DNA from 3 places in the Peribacillus sp. JNUCC41 genome. Region 2 is predicted to be linked to each of the others. Evidence: riboswitches for the same ligand, from Rfam matches in the RefSeq annotation. Region 2 holds a riboswitch; each other region holds the start of a gene.

Region 1 (5,844 bases), 1.7 Mb from region 2:
ATTGCCCCACATCGAAGGATCAATTATTTGGAGATGGTGAAAAAGGCGCTAAGGCCTAAGGGATTGTATTCAATTACTTGTTTTGTCGAAGGCGGCATATTGGGTGGTGCAGATCTTTCAGATTGGGAGGTATACAGGCAAAGGAGCCTTAAAGGCGGATTAGGTTTTACTGAAGAAAAACTCAGAATGATTTTCAAGGAATTTGAAGTGGTGGAAATACGTAAAATGAGGAAAATGGAGCAATCGGATGAAACGTTTGGGGTGCAAGGTTTATGGACGGCCTTATTTATGAAAAAGTAAGGTGAAATGGTGATGCGATGGTTTTAAACGGAGGATCTGGGAACAGGTCCTTTTTTTTATGAGGAAAAGGAGAGATTTGTTAACAAAATATAAAAATGGTAAACTTTAATAATAAAATGCTTTTTGGGGGAACGCAGATTTACCAGAATGATAGATGTAGGTTCCTGCAAATTTTTTTTTGAAAAACAGTGGTTGCATGGTTTCAAAAACAGCTGGGAAGGTATATGGAAAGAGGGGACCATTGGGCATCAGGTCATGACAATCCATGTATTGAAGAGGTTATCTTCGATGCTTTTCCTTAGCTGATGAAACGTTTAACTTTCAATGCCTGTCAATGCTGATTTCTGTATGTAGTGCATTCGATTTATTGATTACTGAGACCAATTGGAATGCTATTTTATAAAAAATAGGTGGAGAAACTTATGCATAGAAATAAAGAATTATATTCCTTTTTAGTGGGCGCGGCAGCACAATTGACTGATGATTGGTACGCAACATTGGATAAAAGCGATAAAGCGGGTGTTTATAGCTCATCCGATCCCAAAGTGATTAAAAAACTTAAACAGCAAAATAATGAATTCCATTTGCGTTTCTTTCAGGTCTTCGATACAGGGGAGAGGGAATTCTTTAAGAGGCTTGATGATTGGATTGAAGATATCGGTAAGGATGAGCAGCATTTAAATACACCCATCTATTTTATATTGAGGGAGTTTTTTAGAACGCAAGATCAATACCTTGATTATATTGACAGGTTTGTGGAATTGCATGGTGACCAATATCCACAGGAAGAAATAAATTCCTGGTACCGGATAGTGGTGAAGGTGTTCAGTGAAGTGATGGAGAGGTTTACTGAAGCGAATCATAGATATGCCAATAAAATCATGAAAGCCCAACAGGCAACGATCGATGAATTGAGCACGCCCATCATTTCCCTTAAAGATAACATGGCGTTGCTTCCCTTGATAGGCAATATTGACACGACAAGGGGCATGACCTTGCTTGAAAACACCTTACAAAAATGCGTTGAAAAAAATGTCACAAGGCTTTTCATTGACCTATCGGGCGTTCATTCAATAGATGGTGCATCCGCCCTCCAGCTGTCGCATTTGATTGAATCCTTACATTTGATCGGTATTGAAACAACCCTTTCAGGACTTCGGCCGGAAATAGCCATGACTGCCGTAAAGCTTCAACTTCCTTTTGATAAAGTGACGATAAAGTCCACTCTTGCCCAGGCAATCAGTACGATGAAATAATACATACATATCCAGGGCATGGGATGCTCGTTATAAACCTCATCGAGAAGACCTCCATATGGGGGTCTTCTGGCATGTATAAGTCATGCTGCACTCAAAATAGATACAGGGCCCAAAAAGCAAAAGCCGGAACCTGTTGGATTATTCAATATTGGCAAAGACGGCTAGATCTTTTTTATTGCCAACCACTAAAAGCATATCATTTTCATGGATATCCTGATCTGGTGAGGGGGCTATGATGATTTCTCCATTACTCACTATGGCAATGACGCTGATATTATATTTTGCCCGTAGATCAAGCTCCCTGAGGCTTTTTCCCTTCATGCTCATGGGCAGGATGATTTCCTCGATATTGTATTCTTTAGAGAGCTCTATATAGTTCAGCATGTTAGGGGACAGGAGCTGATTCGCGACCCGTTCCCCCATATCCCTCTCAGGATAGATGACCCAGTCAGCTCCGACTTTAGTGAGCACCTGACCGTGATTTTTATTAAGTGCTTTGGCAATGACCTTATCGACCCCAAGCTCTTTTAAAAGCAAGGTAGTTAAAATGCTCGATTGCATGTCATTTCCGATGGCTACGATGACACAATCGAAATTACGGATTCCGATTGACCTCAAAGTATCTTCATCCGTCGTATCCGCCATGATCGCATGGGTAACGCTCATTTCCGCATTCTCTACTCTTTCCTCGTTGACATCAACACCCAATACCTCTTGGCCAGCCGTATATAATCTATGGGCCACACTGGTTCCGAACCTGCCTAAACCGATCACGGCATATTGTCGTTTTCCCATCTTTTACACTCCTTCATTTATGTTTAACCAATCATGATTTTCCCTTTTGGACGTCGGAACGGATCTGGTTTGCGCCTCATAGCGATGGCAAAGGCCAAAGTCAAAGGACCCACACGGCCTGCAAACATCGTGAAAATGATGAGCATCCGGCCAACCGGTGATAATTCGGGGGTCAACCCCATTGAAAGTCCCACGGTGGCGAATGCTGAAGTGGCTTCAAACAAAATCATCAAGAAATCAGTTCCGCTTTCAGTGATGGTCAGCAGAATGGAGATGATTGAAACCATGAATACGCCAATGAATGTAACGGATAATGCTTTAAAGATCGTTTCACTCACAATGCGGTGACGGAATAATACCACATCACCCTTTCCTTTAATCTGTGACCAAACCGTCCCGACAAGCGTTGCTAATGTGGTTGTTTTAATTCCGCCGCCAGTCGATCCGGGCGAAGCCCCGACGAACATCAAGAAAATGATGAGCAGTAATGTAGGTTGAGTTAAATCAGGGATATTCAACGTATTGGAGCCTGCCGTCCTAGGTGTAACCGATTGAAATAATGAGGACAGCGTTTTACCCATGAAAGATAAAGGCTGCAATGTCTTGGCATTACCGAACTCGAATAAAAAGATTAAAATTGCGCCGACAATCGTTAGTGCCAAGCTAGTCGTCAGAACAACCTTCGTATGTATGGATAAACGATGGGTATCACGGTATTCGTATAGTTCATTCATCACGATAAAACCTATTCCGCCAAACGTGATGAGGAAGACGACCGTAAGGGTTACGAATGGATCCGATACATAAGGGGTCAAACTCTTGAATTCCCCCATTAAATCAAAGCCGGCATTATTGAAATTCGATATGGAATGAAAAACCCCGTAATAGATTGCCTTTCCGATTGGCATGTCAAAAGAAAAGCGAATCGATAAAATAAGGGCACCCATGCCCTCAATGATGGCCGTGAAAATTAAAAGCCGTCTTACTAACCTGACTACACCTGCCATGGATAGATTATTTAAGGACTCCTGCAAGAGTAACCTGCCTTTTAAAGAAATCTTTTTGCCTAAAAGGAAAAAGAAAAATGTCGCAAATGACATGAACCCTAAACCGCCTATCTGAATCAGTGTTAAGATGACCAACTCACCAAAAGTGGTGAAAGTCGATCCCGTATCCACTACGACCAATCCTGTTACACATGTAGCGGAAGTTGCGGTGAATAAAGCATCCAGAAAAGGAAGGCCAATGCCATTTTCAGTGGAAATCGGCAGGGTTAATAAATAGGCCCCAATAAGTATCAGGATGGCAAAGCCGAGTACAAGTATTTTTGGCGGATCCAATAAACTTTTTGTCATTCTCAAATAAATCATCCCTACCTATAAAAAAATTGTGTAAAACTGTATGATGCTTTAATCATCAATCTGCTTTCAGAATCTTTTTAAAGGCATAATAAAAAGACCAGCAAAAACTTCGAACAGTTATTTTGCCACAAAAAGCGTGAAAAAAAACTCCCGAAATAGGCGGTCTTATGACCTCCCTCGCTTTAGCCGACGAAGTTAGCTGACGGGTAGGATGGCGAAAGAGCTGATCTCATCCCTTCTGCAAGGCAGAATTAACCCCAATTGATTGGGTCCTCCGTACTCAATTCCCTTGAGTTTAGGCCGAAATGCATTAAATTGATAAACGTATTCTACTCCCATCATTTATCAGTTGTAAACCCCTAAATCGTAAAAAAATATTTCTTTAACAAGACTGAAAATTTACGTTTCATTTACATTGAAAAAACGTATTGACAAATATTAGTTAGCACATTATGATAGGTTCGATTAATCCAATTATGATAACCAGCTCGAAGTACTTTATTCAATACTTTCAAGCGGAACACGCTATTGCCAATCAAAATTTCTAATATATATATTTTTATGTTTCTTTTGTAAATGATAAAGGAAAAAGCATTGCATTCGTATTTAAAGATTCAAGACATTTTACTAAAAAGGCGGGCAATTATGGAGAAAACGTTCAATAGATATGTTATTAATGCTACAGGCAAGGGTGGCCAGACATATTTAACACAATGCCAGGATAAAGATGCACTAAGGAAATGGATAGCCGATCATGAGGATCAAATCATCATGGATGAGTTAAGGATAACGGATAAGAAAAAGAATCCGTTTTTAAAATTGTTTTCCCTAAGGTAAATCAACTAAAATCCCAACATCATTAGCGGTACTATTCAATTATGAAATCCCTGTGTACTATCCGGGAACGCTGAGCGAAAAATCCATATCTTGTTTTGCTTTTAAACTCATTTATTTAAAAATGAGTTTTTTTGCGTTGGGAATGTAGAGGTGAAAGCGAAGAAAAAAGATGTAATCCGATTTTAAGGCATGTTGATGGAACATGCCTTTGATGATTCGTTCATTGTATGAATGTGCGCAATTGGCTGATGAAGTTCAAGATTTGAAAATGGATTTTCGCCATTTCTTCCGCCGTTTGCTCTTCACAATTCTCCAGCCACTCCTGTATCACCCCTAAAATCGCCGATGTCAGGAAGGCGTGCATATACATGCGGAACGCTTCATTTTTAGCTGCTGGGTGCTGGCTGATCAAACGATCCAATAGTACTTCACCGAATACGCGCTTTATTTTTTTGGCAAAAGAAGGATCGCCCTGATCACCAAGAATGGCCCTCAAAGCGTGGGCATGTTCACTGATGAATTGAAAGATCTCTACGAAGGGCGGGTAAAGCTGCTGTTGATGAAGAGCCCTGAAAGCCTCTTTCGGTAAAATGGCAGTAATGCGGGTTTGAAGTTCATTTAACAATTCCTGCTGTAAGTGATCCATTAATTCATATTTATCTGTGTAATGTAAATAGAATGTGCCCCGATTAATGTTGGCGCGCTCTGCAATTTTCTTCACTGATACATGTGAGAACCCCTCTGTTTCAACGAGTGCAATAAAATGATGTTGTATCTGCATCTTCGTCTTTTGTACCATATCCTCATGAATCGATGCCATGTAATGTCTCCTTCACTGAACATTTTTCCAAATATGTTGATTGTATTAGAACAAATGCTGCCTTAGAATGATGATACACTCAACACTGTGTTAATTAAAGAGGGAGGATGTGTGTACATTGAAAAATGCGATTTCCATTGAAGGGATTGCCAAAGGTTTTCATCATAAAAAGGTCATTCAGCCATTGAGCCTGAGTATTGAAAAAAACGGAATTTTTGGCTTGCTAGGTCCATCCGGATGCGGAAAGACGACCTTGATTAAAATGATTGTCGGATTGATTAAGCCTGATGCGGGTAAAGTCACGGTTCTGGATCATGAAGTGCCAAATCGAGCGCTGTTAATGGATGTCGGCTATATGGCACAGTCCGATGCTTTATATACAGAATTGACCGGAGCTGAAAATCTCGAATTTTTTGCGAAGCTATACCGTTTTTCGAAAAAGGAACGAAGGGAACGCATTCGATATGCAGCC
Region 2 (5,844 bases):
GTTACCTATTTTCCGATGAGCTTGGGAAGCATTATATGTTCAAGAAAAGCTCGAGGAAAGAGCTGGAAAATTTAGACCTTAATATGGATGCGTTTAAAGGATTAGGTGGCAAGTATATATTTTCTGCCATACCAATCAACAACGCGGAGGAAAACGGATTGGTACTAGATAGGATTTTCACAAAAAAAGGAAGCGTATGGAAAATTTATTTATACAGAGTCATGTGAAAAGGGGGGAATAGAGTGAATTCACCGATACTGACGATTGTTGTACCTTGTTATAACGAAGAAAGCGTATTGCAGGATACCATTTCCCAGCTTTGTGGATTGGTGAGGGGGTTAGTTGAAGAAAACGTTGTTTCTGGTCAAAGTAAAATTCTATTGGTTGACGATGGAAGTAAAGATCAAACTTGGAAGATCATTTATAAGGAAACGATAAATAATGAATTTGTTCGTGGGCTAAAGCTTTCCCGGAATGCAGGACATCAAAATGCACTTCTGGCAGGATTGTTTACAGCTAAAGAAGCCTCGGATTGTGTGATCTCCATTGATGCAGATTTACAAGATGATATTCAAGTCATCCCTGAATTCATCCGGAAATTCAATGAAGGGTGTGAAATTGTATACGGTGTCCGCCAGAAAAGGGACCTTGATTCATTTTTTAAACGAACATCTGCAACTGGTTTTTATAAAATGATGAACAAGATGGGGGTTAACCTTGTCTATAATCATGCGGATTTCCGGCTAATGAGTAAAAGGGCGATCGCGGAGTTGGAACGATTTGATGAAACGAATCTTTTTTTACGGGGAATCGTACCGCTCATTGGGTTTAAGACGGACTCTGTTTATTATGATCGAAAAGAAAGATTGGCTGGGGAAACGAAATATCCATTTAAGAAGATGGTTGCTTTTGCGCTTGATGGCATTACTTCCTTTTCAGTTACACCGATTCGGCTTGTTTTATGGCTAGGATGTCTTTCGTTTTTCATTAGCTTACTCTTTGGGTCTTACTTTTTATGGTTAAAGTTTTATGGGCAGACCGAGACTGGATGGACTTCATTAATCACCTCCATATGGTTGATCGGTGGCCTACAGCTGATTGCTGTCGGCTTGATTGGGGAATATATCGGTAAAATCTATAATGAATCCAAACGCCGGCCTAAATATATAGTTGATCTGGACCTATTTAATCCGCTCGATTTAAAAAAACGGGAGCAACTAGACAATGAACGGAACAGTATTGAAAAACTATCTAAAACACACTAACTCCTTTATCCGCTTTTTATTGGTTGGGATAGTCAATACAGCGCTTGGACTTTCCCTCATGCTTTTTCTCATGAATGTTCTTGAATTATCTTACTGGGTCTCCACCTTTATCGGTAATGGTACGGGAGCTGTAACGAGTTTTCTTTTGAACAGGACTTTTACCTTTAAAAGTGATATAGAATGGCGAAGGGGAGTTGCACGTTTCTTTTGCGTCATCCTGATCTGTTATTCCGCCGCATATTCTTTAGGCCAAGCTATTGCCGAATCAATGGAAGGATCCGTTCATTTACCCATACAACAAAATGTGGCTGTGATGATAGGAGCCATTTTTTACACAGTTCTCAACTATATTGGTCAGAAATACTTTGTCTTTAAAAAAAGCAATTTAAGACCAATTCAAGAAGGCAGGAACTAATTAGGATGGAGCAGTGGGATAATGCCCCCGATTGGATGGGAATTAAAGTGGAATCGAAAGCGAAAATCAATGCAAGTATAACGACTCAAGCTGGGGGCAGATCTGTTTCACTTCATCCTTCACACTCTCCAAGTGGCAATCATTTATTCCTTTTCTGACCATCTTTTGTTCATTCACTCTTTGTTTTTTTTCTTTTTGGACGCTCCGTTCCTCCCTTCGAACCATGTGTTTGCATGACTTATGTAATATACGTCAAGAATAAAACCTCGCATACAAAAAATAATTATATTTCCGAGCAAAATTTTCATTTACTTTTCCATTTCACGGGAGTATGATAATCAACAGTTTCATATTTCTAAATCGCTTAAACCTTATGGTGCGGGGGACCCGGTATTGGGATTGTTACAACAATCCAAGGGGTGAATCCTTTCAAGGTAGGGCTACTCTTAGGTCCGAATCCGACAGCTAACCTCGTAAGCGTTATATGAGAAGGAAGGTGGAGCTTGTTAGACAAAAAAATTGATGTCTACAGGTCTATTTAGTTATGACTTGTAGGCATTTTTCTATTTCTTCTTGTATTTTGCTACAGCAGGGTAGCATAAAATTATAAATTTAATATGGTGGTGAATACTTGATGTTATCTTCTATAAAGAGATTCTTGATTGGGAGACCTTTAAAATCAAATGCACTTGGTGAACAAAAGCTTAACAAAACAAAGGCTTTGGCGATATTATCTTCTGATGCTTTGTCTTCGGTTGCTTATGGACCTGAGCAAATATTGATCGTTCTGATCACTGTCGGTGCTGCAGCATTCTGGTATTCCCTCCCTATCGCAATCGGAGTATTGATCCTGTTAACCGCCTTGATCTTGTCCTATAGACAGATCATTTTCGCTTATCCGCATGGCGGGGGGGCATATGTGGTTTCAAAAAATAATTTGGGAGTCAATCCAGGGCTGATAGCTGGAGGATCCTTATTGGTGGATTATATATTAACTGTGGCTGTTAGTGTTTCTGCAGGTACGGATGCAATCACGTCCGCTTTTCCCGGCCTGCATTCATATAATGTCATCATAGCCATCATTTTCGTCATTCTGCTTACAATCCTGAACTTGCGGGGGGTTACGGAGTCGGCCTCTGTTTTGGCCTATCCGGTGTACCTATTCGTTTTAGCATTGTTCATCTTGATTGGTGTCGGGATTTACAAGATTTTGACAGGGGGAGTTTCACCTGAATTGCACACGCCCATCGGGACTCCGGTAGCGGGCATCAGTTTATTCATACTGCTAAGAGCATTTGCGTCAGGAAGCTCCGCATTGACAGGAGTCGAAGCTATTTCCAATGCAATCCCGAACTTTAAAGATCCGGCACCGAATAATGCGGCGAAAACTTTAATAGCGATGGGTTCCTTATTAGCTGTATTATTTTCGGGAATCGTATTCTTAGCCTATTCTTTAAGCATTGTCCCTAGCGCAGAGGTAACGGTCGTCTCCCAGGTTGCTGAAGAGATCTTTGGACGGAATTTCATGTATTTCTTCATTCAAGGTACAACTGCTTTGATCTTGATACTTGCGGCCAATACTGGCTATTCGGCCTTCCCTCTGCTTGCGGTAAATCTAGCGAAGGATAAATTCATACCGAGGGCGTTTACGATCAGAGGGGACCGATTAGGGTATTCCAATGGAATAATCATACTGGGACTTGCCTCGATCATCTTAATAGTCTCATTTGAAGGACATACAGAAAATCTCATTCCGCTTTATGCTGTAGGGGTATTCATTCCATTTACTCTGTCCCAGACCGGGATGATTGTTAAATGGATCCGCGAAAAGCCAAAAGGCTGGATGTTGAAATTAACCATTAATTCAATTGGTGCCATTATTAGCTTTATCGTCACGATGATATTCTTCTTGACCAAGTTTACTCAGGTTTGGCCTGTTTTGATTTTTATACCTATTATCCTGTTAATTTTTCATCGAATCAGAAAGCATTATGAAGCAGTTGGTGACCAACTAAGGATTACAACATGTGAGCCGATCTTGCCAATTGAAGGAAATATCATTATCGTACCTGTGGCCGGGATAACTCATGTGGTCGAGAACTCTTTAAATTATGCAAAATCTCTTTCAGCGCATCAAGTCATTGCCGTTTATGTTGCTTTTGAAAGAGAAGATGAAAAGAAATTCGAAGAAAAATGGAAAAAGTGGCAGCCGGATGTCCGACTGGTTACACTGAATTCTTATTACAGAAGTATCATTCAGCCATTAACAAAATTCGTGGATACGGTTGAACATAAGGCGAGTGAATCCAATTATAAAGTTACGGTGATCATCCCCCAATTCATTCCGAAGAAGGGCTGGCACAATATTCTTCATAACCAATCAAGTTTACTGATCCGTGCCTACTTACTTTATAGAAGGAATGTGGTTGTTACGACTGTGCCATATCATTTGAAGAAGTAAGTTCCAGTATCTAAGAAATATAGAAGCCCAGACTGCAGGCAAACTTGAACTGCCTCGTAAATGTTAGACACCAAACTAACATTTACGCGGTGTTTTTTTTATGGCTTGTACAATTTGGGGCGTTTATTTCAGCTCCTTTCCGCAGGCGGTCCTGAAGCCCTCTCGGCTTTGCGCCTTCGTGGGTCTCCCTTATGGACACGCTTTTCCCGCAGGAGTCTTGCACACCCACTCCAATCAACTTGGTTATAGCATTTAGTTAGAAACCAAACCAGGGGATTTGAAGGTGTCGCTTCGGGGCAGTTGGTTCCTTCATTTGATGAAAGAGTCGTTTTCCGAACTCCTTATGTCTACAAACTGATAGGAAGCCTAAATATGGTTTTCTTTTTTTATAATCTTATAACTAAAAAGACAGTCCCTACAGATGCTTTTCTTCAACTAACTCCCCCGGTAGTTGAAGAAGAACATTAATTAAAAACTCATTAAATCCACAATAACGATTATTGCTAATGAAACCCATACAAGAAAAAGGATTGCAGTAAGATGAGGGTATAGGCATAATGATTTAAATTTTTTCAGTCAAAAGGATTTTGGAAATACTTGTCGAAAATTTATAAAAACAACGCTCATGTTGATAATATCCAGGCATGGGAAGAATGATGAACGGCTCTCCGGAAACTCGAAGAAATATGGATGACCCTCTCGGCTGTACTCAAGGCAAACGATTACTTTAATAAATCCCTAATTGCAAGCCAGGCTTAGTGAAAGCATGAAAGTCATTGTATCAATGTTGCGAAATTATCACTGCTTGCAAAAGTTTCAAGGGTAAAGGGACTGGGTGACAATGCAATATAAAAGGAGCGTGATGGTAGTTGAACATCATTCAGAATTTCAATACCTTCGACTATTTTCCATTCCAGCCGGAATTTGAGATTCTATCGGATTACTATATAGAATATAAACAAAGAAATTCTGACCATTCAACTACATTATTCTATCAATTTAAAATCAATCGGGATTTAATGAATCCAATGTCCGTCATTCCCGATGGGTGCATCGACATATTATTTTATTGCGATCCCGATAGCCCCTCCGCAGATGTATGCGGGAGTGTCCTCAAGTACAAAACGATAAACTTTCAGGCTAATTGTGAATATTTCGGTGTGAGGTTTTTGCCTAAGCAGGAAACCCAGCATTTTAAATATTCCATGAAGGAGGTAATCAATCGCCAAATCCCCTTAGCCGATATGGTGAAAATTGGACCTACCATTATGGAAAGGTTAATAAAAGAACGGGATTTTCGTAGAAGAATAAAGCTATTCAAAGAAGAAATAGGGATTAATATTTTTGCGTGTAATGAGTTGCCTGCCATTATAGAATATTCCTTGGACAAAATATATTCTTCTAAAGGAAATGTAAATATGAATCAATTAGCCGCTGAGACCGGATACTCTACAAGGTACTTGCGAAAGCAATTCGATGCCCATGTAGGGATGCCGCCCAAATTATTCAGCCAAATAGTGAGGTTCCAAAACTCCCTGCATATGTTATTGAACAAACGGGCTTTTACAGTTTGGGATGTGATTAATGAGAATGGATATTTTGATCAATCACATTTAATTAATGAATTTAAAAAATTTGGTTATATGACTCCAAATGAATTCATCAATGCCGTTTCAGGAAATTGTCAAACCCAATATAATGTT
Region 3 (5,844 bases), 690 kb from region 2:
GTGGTTTCAAGGGTTTTGGGATACAATTTGGAAGAAGTGACCGTTCGGTCACCGACGGATAATTTTAAGGGATAGGATGAATTTGATGAAAGAAAAAAATAAGATGATCATAGATAAGTCTGTAGAGCTTTTCGCGGAGAAAGGCTATCATGCTACTTCCGTTCAGGAAATTGCTGAAAAATGTGGGATAGCAAAGGGGTCTTTTTATAATCATTTTAAATCGAAGGAAGAATTACTGGTGTCCATTTTTAAATTTTATTATGAAGCGTTGACGGACTCATTGCTCGATCTTGAACTGGATGCTTCATTGTCCAGTAAAGACAAATTCATGAGGCAAATCACTGTCCACATTGAGCATATGACGGGAAATACCAACTTGATTCAAATGATGATGCAGGAACAAATGGTTCATATCAGCAAAGAACTAGATAGATTTTTACATTATATCCATGAAGAGGGCTTGATTTGGTTCAAGCGTAAAATCATTGAGTTATACCCAGGACTTTCTGCTGATCTTTTGCCAGATTGCACCATAATTTTGGATTCCCTTTTCAAAGGATATATCGGAATATTGATCAGGAAACAAAATGCTTTCGATGTGGAATTGTTACCTAGCTTCATATTGAACCGGATGGATTCAATCATCGCAAGCCTGCAGAACAATGAAGATCCATTATTGAAACAATTTCCACTACCAGGATGCTCGATGCGGGATTTGAGCCCTAAAGAGGAAATCCATTCGATCATCGTCAGGATGCTGGAAGTGGAAACACGTAAGGAAGAGGGAATGGAAACAAACAAGAATACGGAAGCTTTAAAGGCGATCCAGGAAGAGTTTTCAAAAGTTAGGCCAAATCCCATCATCTTGGAAAGCCTTTTGTTGTTTTTGGAAAAAAATGAAAAAAGAAGTCCCTTGGGTTCGAAGCTTATCTTAATGATGAAGGATTATTTGCTGAATATATGAAGGTTTTACGAAAGGGGCGTATAGCCTCTTTTTTCATTTGTTAATGAGTTTCAAAAGCGGTGGTTAGGAAATTCTTTCAATTATCATCATTAACACCAAATTAGTGTGGGGATTAAATTTGAAGGGAAGGCTTATGTGTTTTTTTTGTATATTCATCCCTTATTTCTGCAATTGTTTCCAAAATAAGATAAAATATATGATGAAATATCATTTTTTTCAGGAGGACCACATATGGTGTACCAGGTCGGATTGTTAAAGGGCATTTTAGAGCCTTATCGGAGTCGTTATCAGCTGCAAAATGCAGAGGCAGTCACAAAGCTTGGATTGAAATTACTATTTTTATATTTTCTTAGTCTAATAATTTTTGCCATCGGGGGATATTTTGGCATTGGTTCAGAATCATTTTCCAAAGAAGTCACGACGATGAGTGCCAATGAATTCGAAGCAGCAAAGTTGCTGATTTTGAGCGGCAATATAGTAACAGGCATACTCACCCCTTCCATATACATATTTTTAGCAGCTCTATTCTTTTGGATCGTCACTGATATCCCATATATAAAATTAGTCATCGTTCAAATGATTCTTTTTGGTTTGCAATTAATGGAAAAAACATTACTGGTTCCTCTATTTGTTTTAATGGATATAGGCAGCGATGCCAATCCTTTTTCATTTGGGATCATCAGTCAGTATTTTCTCAGAAGTGATTATTTCATTCACTTTTTCAGCGAAATCACCATTTTTCAATTTCTTATTATTGCTCTGCAATATTTTTATTTAAAGGAATTTTCAGACCGAAATAATTATTTGGTCCTTTTAATGATTGTTCTATTCTATCTGGCCACATGGTTTGTTAAAGCCTTTTTAGCATACATCCAAGTAGGCGTATTTGTATAAGGCGGGTGAAAAGAATGAGCGGAAAATGGAAAATAGCAGCGGTCTCGATTGCATCGATAGTCTTAATAGCCGTTAACATATACCTTCTTGAAAAAAAAGAAAGCAAAGTGGAACGAACTATTTTCGTTGAAAACTGGACAAAGGTAAAAAAGGATACAATTAGGGATACTATTCAAACAAATGGGGTAATTAAACCTGTAGAAGTGTATGATATCTATTTTGATACCAAGAAAAATGATTTTAAGAAATTCCTTGTAAAAGAAGGCGATACGATTACGGCTGGATCTTCATTGTTTGAGTATGAGACGACCGAACTTGATGCGCTAAAAGCGGATTTAGAAGCGGAAAAAACGGCAGCTGAGGGAGAAATTGCGGGGATTGAAGAATACATAGGCAAGTTGAGGGCATATCAAGGGTCCCTGACCAGTGATTCTGGAATAGCGGCCATTGATGAATCGGTGGAAAAAAACTTGAGTACTGATTTAACCACAAACTCGACGGATCTTATTAAAAGTAACATTGAGCAAGAAATGTACAAGCAGGAACTGGAAAGAAACAGTTTGGATGAAAAAGTGAAAATGCTTGACGCAAAATTGAGTTCAATTGAGGAGCAGTCCAATGCTATCGTGACGACGAGCGAGGCTGATGGTGTAGTTAAAAATATCAATAAAAACCTGAAAAATCCCATCATATCCATTGTTTCTACAAATATGGCAATTGAAGGGCAATTCTCCGAAGAGGAAATGAAAAAGGCTGAAGTGGGCATGACTATAAAAGCAAGTTCCTCTGATTCAAAAAAGGCATTGAAAGGAACGATAGGCCGTATCCATTCCTATCCAGCTGAAGAGCCGTCGTTAAAAAAAGATAACAGATTTCCATTTCAGGCTTTAATCGAACCGGAAGGCGAAGTAACGGAACCTTTGTTAGTGGGATCCAAAGTGGATCTTACTGTAATAACCAATGAGAAAGCCGGTGTACCCTCCGTACCTATAGAGGCGGTGAATTACCAAAAAAATCCTTATATTTACAAATTGACAAAAAAAGGATATGTAGATAAACATTACATTACAAAAGGGCTTAAAGCGGAAGGAAAGCAAGAAATAATAAAGGGGCCGTCTGTAGGTGACGTCATCCTGCTGAAGCCGGATGTGGCAGTGAAGAACCACTCTAATTTTATTACTCCGATTCAATTTGAAAAAGTGAAAGTTCCGACTTATAAAAAATTCACCTCTAGGGAAAAAGTAAGATATCTGTTACTTGGCATTTTGGAAAAATAACCGTTCCTTTAACAAAAGAGGTGATGTCAAATTATTCATTAATTATATCAATATAACTTATTGATCAAAAATTGGGATAGTAATTATAGATATAATAGCGATTAATACAGAATATTCAGACATATTTAAAGATTTTTTATAAACGGATGCGATTAAATATTTACAGATTATCATTTTTAGTATAATATTTTATTATAAGTTAACTCGCTTAATCTTATTCCAAGAACGGGGGACCCATTTTTGTGGATTTTATCCGCTAGGGGTGAATTCAGAAATGAAAGGGCTTTGTGTTTCCAATTCCTAACCCGACAGCTAACCTCGTCAGCGTCTTTAAGGGAACATGTGTGAATATTCACGCCAATAAGAAATCGACACATGAAGTGTCTTTTTTTTCGGCGTAAAGACAGAGTTTTTCAAAAAAAGAAAAATTACTTTCTTTTATTAGTATCTTGTTTCCCTTACCGAGACAAAAATGTTTTTGCATCAAAGACTTTATGGAAGGTGAGGAAAGTAAATGAAGAAATTCAAACTAAGTTTAGCTAGCCAAATTTTTATTGGTTTAATTCTAGGGATTATCGTTGGTGCCATTTTTTATGGTAGTGAGACGGCCCAAAACTTTTTACAACCATTCGGAGACATTTTCCTACGAATGATTAAAATGATTGTAGTGCCAATCATCGTTTCAAGCCTTATCGTTGCAGTTGCTGGTGTAGGTGATTTGAAAGCTGTAGGTAAACTTGGAGCTAAATCAATATCATACTTTGTTGTGGTAACGATGATTGCGATTGTTGTTGGTTTAATATCAGCGAATATCATCCAGCCTGGTGCTGGTGTGAATATGGACAAGCTAGAACAAACTGATATTTCTACCTATGTTGATACAGCCGAAACTAAGCAGCATGAATCGTTCGTGGATACAATCGTTCACATTGTGCCATCCAATCCAGTTAAAGCCATGGTAGAAGGCGATATGCTAGCGATCATTTTCTTCTCCGTGTTGTTTGGACTTAGTATTGCGGCCATCGGTGAAAAGGGTAAACCAGTATTCCGTTTCTTCCAAGGTGTAGCTGAAGGAATGTTCTACCTAACTAACATGGTCATGAAATTTGCTCCTATCGGTGTATTTGCACTAATCGGTGTGACTATTTCCAAATTCGGTTTGGAATCTTTAATTCCGTTAGGAAAGTTAGCGCTTTCTGTTTACGGAACAATGATTTTCTTTGTAATAGTCATTCTTGGTCTTATTGCGAAATTTGTCGGATTCAATATCTTTACGTTGATTAAACTTCTAAAAGAAGAATTGATTCTTGCTTTCTCTACTGCAAGTTCAGAAGCGGTTCTTCCGAAAATCATGGAAAAAATGGAGAAAGCGGGATGTCCGAAACATATTGCTACATTTGTAATTCCGACTGGATACTCCTTTAACCTTGATGGTTCTACATTATACCAAGCGTTAGCAGCTATCTTCATCGCTCAAATGTACGGCATCGACTTAAGCGCATATGAGCAAATTACGCTAATGCTAGTGTTAATGATCACGTCCAAAGGGATTGCTGGTGTACCAGGTGTATCTTTCGTAGTTCTTTTAGCGACATTGGGAACTGTCGGTATTCCTATTGAAGGTCTAGCATTTATTGCTGGTATCGACCGTATTCTTGATATGGGACGTACAGTTGTAAACGTTATCGGTAATTCACTTGCAGCAATCGTCATCTCTAAATGGGAAGGTCAATTCAACCCTCCTTCCAAAAAAGAATTAGAGCAAGTTTCTTAATATAAAAATCCAGAGTGAAATGTCACTCTGGATTTTTTTTTTTGATTTGAAATAAAATGCGCTTTCACTTTTATATTTTGGAACCCTTTTTTTATATAGTGCGAGTGTGGTTCTTCCTGTACCGCATCCGATATCAAGGATTGCATCAACCTGATATAAATATTTTTCAAAAGGCAAATTTCTCTGATTGCCATAGACCTGATCTTTTAGTTGCATCAATGGAAGCGGCATCATGCAAAGGATGAATGACAAAAGCTTTTTTAACTTTACCCAAAATCAATTCCTCCTATTCGGAATTTTTCACTAAAATATGGATTTTGTGAATCGTGTTATGTACATGATGCTGATGATGATTAATGTTGGGTGGTATATAACTTATGTGAAAACCCAAAAGTTTGATAAAATAACATTATTGATTGAGAGCTCGGAGGAGGTCAGGTTATGAAGAATGATAGCAATGATATCTTATATATGTATATGCAGGCTTCCGAACGGTTTGTCCTTTTTAATGGACTCAATTTTCGTGAATTCGTCTATTCGCTGCCATATACCTTGGATTCGATCTTATTATTGAAACATCAATTCGATGGTGGGGAATACAATTTGAATGTCCTGCTAGAGAGCGCTTCATCTGAGGATATTGCAAAGCTCGTTAAAGAAAATGTTCGGGCATATGGAGATTTCTGTTGGGTCGATTTTGAAGAGGCGGAAGGGCTGGATGAATTGGATGGAAGGGAAATAGCGGAACTTTTATATTTAGGACACGCTAAAACCCATCTGAGTCCCCCGTTTTTCCGTAAATTGAATAATCAATTTGTGTACCTTGCCCAGGATGATGGTTGGTTCAATAAAATTTATTTTCGTTCTCTTTCGACATATTATATGATGTTAGGAAGCTTGATTCCGCTAAAGCTGGAGCCATTAAAAGTAGAGAG

What was found. Region 2 has a riboswitch for cyclic di-AMP ahead of JNUCC41_RS13515 (APC family permease). Riboswitches for the same ligand answer to the same signal wherever they lie in the genome.
Region 1: linked by a shared signal. The riboswitch ahead of JNUCC41_RS05425 (TrkH family potassium uptake protein) and the one ahead of JNUCC41_RS13515 (APC family permease) in region 2 are both predicted to bind cyclic di-AMP.
Region 3: linked by a shared signal. The riboswitch ahead of JNUCC41_RS10340 (cation:dicarboxylate symporter family transporter) and the one ahead of JNUCC41_RS13515 (APC family permease) in region 2 are both predicted to bind cyclic di-AMP.

The regions. Positions count from the first base shown of each region.
Region 1 covers NZ_CP062163.1:1,094,854-1,100,697, reverse strand. Annotated here, with positions in the region: gene JNUCC41_RS05440 (class I SAM-dependent methyltransferase) at 1-300, shown strand, start outside; gene JNUCC41_RS05435 (STAS domain-containing protein) at 723-1,556, shown strand; gene JNUCC41_RS05430 (potassium channel family protein) at 1,698-2,354, opposite strand; gene JNUCC41_RS05425 (TrkH family potassium uptake protein) at 2,378-3,709, opposite strand; cyclic di-AMP (ydaO/yuaA leader) riboswitch at 3,885-4,027, opposite strand; gene JNUCC41_RS05420 (hypothetical protein) at 4,361-4,552, shown strand; gene JNUCC41_RS05415 (TetR/AcrR family transcriptional regulator) at 4,773-5,372, opposite strand; gene JNUCC41_RS05410 (ABC transporter ATP-binding protein) at 5,491-5,844, shown strand, end outside.
Region 2 covers NZ_CP062163.1:2,771,444-2,777,287, forward strand. Annotated here, with positions in the region: gene JNUCC41_RS13495 (DUF6044 family protein) at 1-227, shown strand, start outside; gene JNUCC41_RS13500 (glycosyltransferase family 2 protein) at 243-1,265, shown strand; gene JNUCC41_RS13505 (GtrA family protein) at 1,225-1,680, shown strand; gene JNUCC41_RS13510 (hypothetical protein) at 1,686-1,838, shown strand; cyclic di-AMP (ydaO/yuaA leader) riboswitch at 2,032-2,176, shown strand; gene JNUCC41_RS13515 (APC family permease) at 2,315-4,141, shown strand; gene JNUCC41_RS13520 (helix-turn-helix domain-containing protein) at 5,011-5,844, shown strand, end outside.
Region 3 covers NZ_CP062163.1:2,079,562-2,085,405, forward strand. Annotated here, with positions in the region: gene JNUCC41_RS10325 (TetR/AcrR family transcriptional regulator) at 86-964, shown strand; gene JNUCC41_RS10330 (hypothetical protein) at 1,196-1,858, shown strand; gene JNUCC41_RS10335 (efflux RND transporter periplasmic adaptor subunit) at 1,873-3,135, shown strand; cyclic di-AMP (ydaO/yuaA leader) riboswitch at 3,331-3,477, shown strand; gene JNUCC41_RS10340 (cation:dicarboxylate symporter family transporter) at 3,650-4,909, shown strand; gene JNUCC41_RS10345 (hypothetical protein) at 5,351-5,844, shown strand, end outside.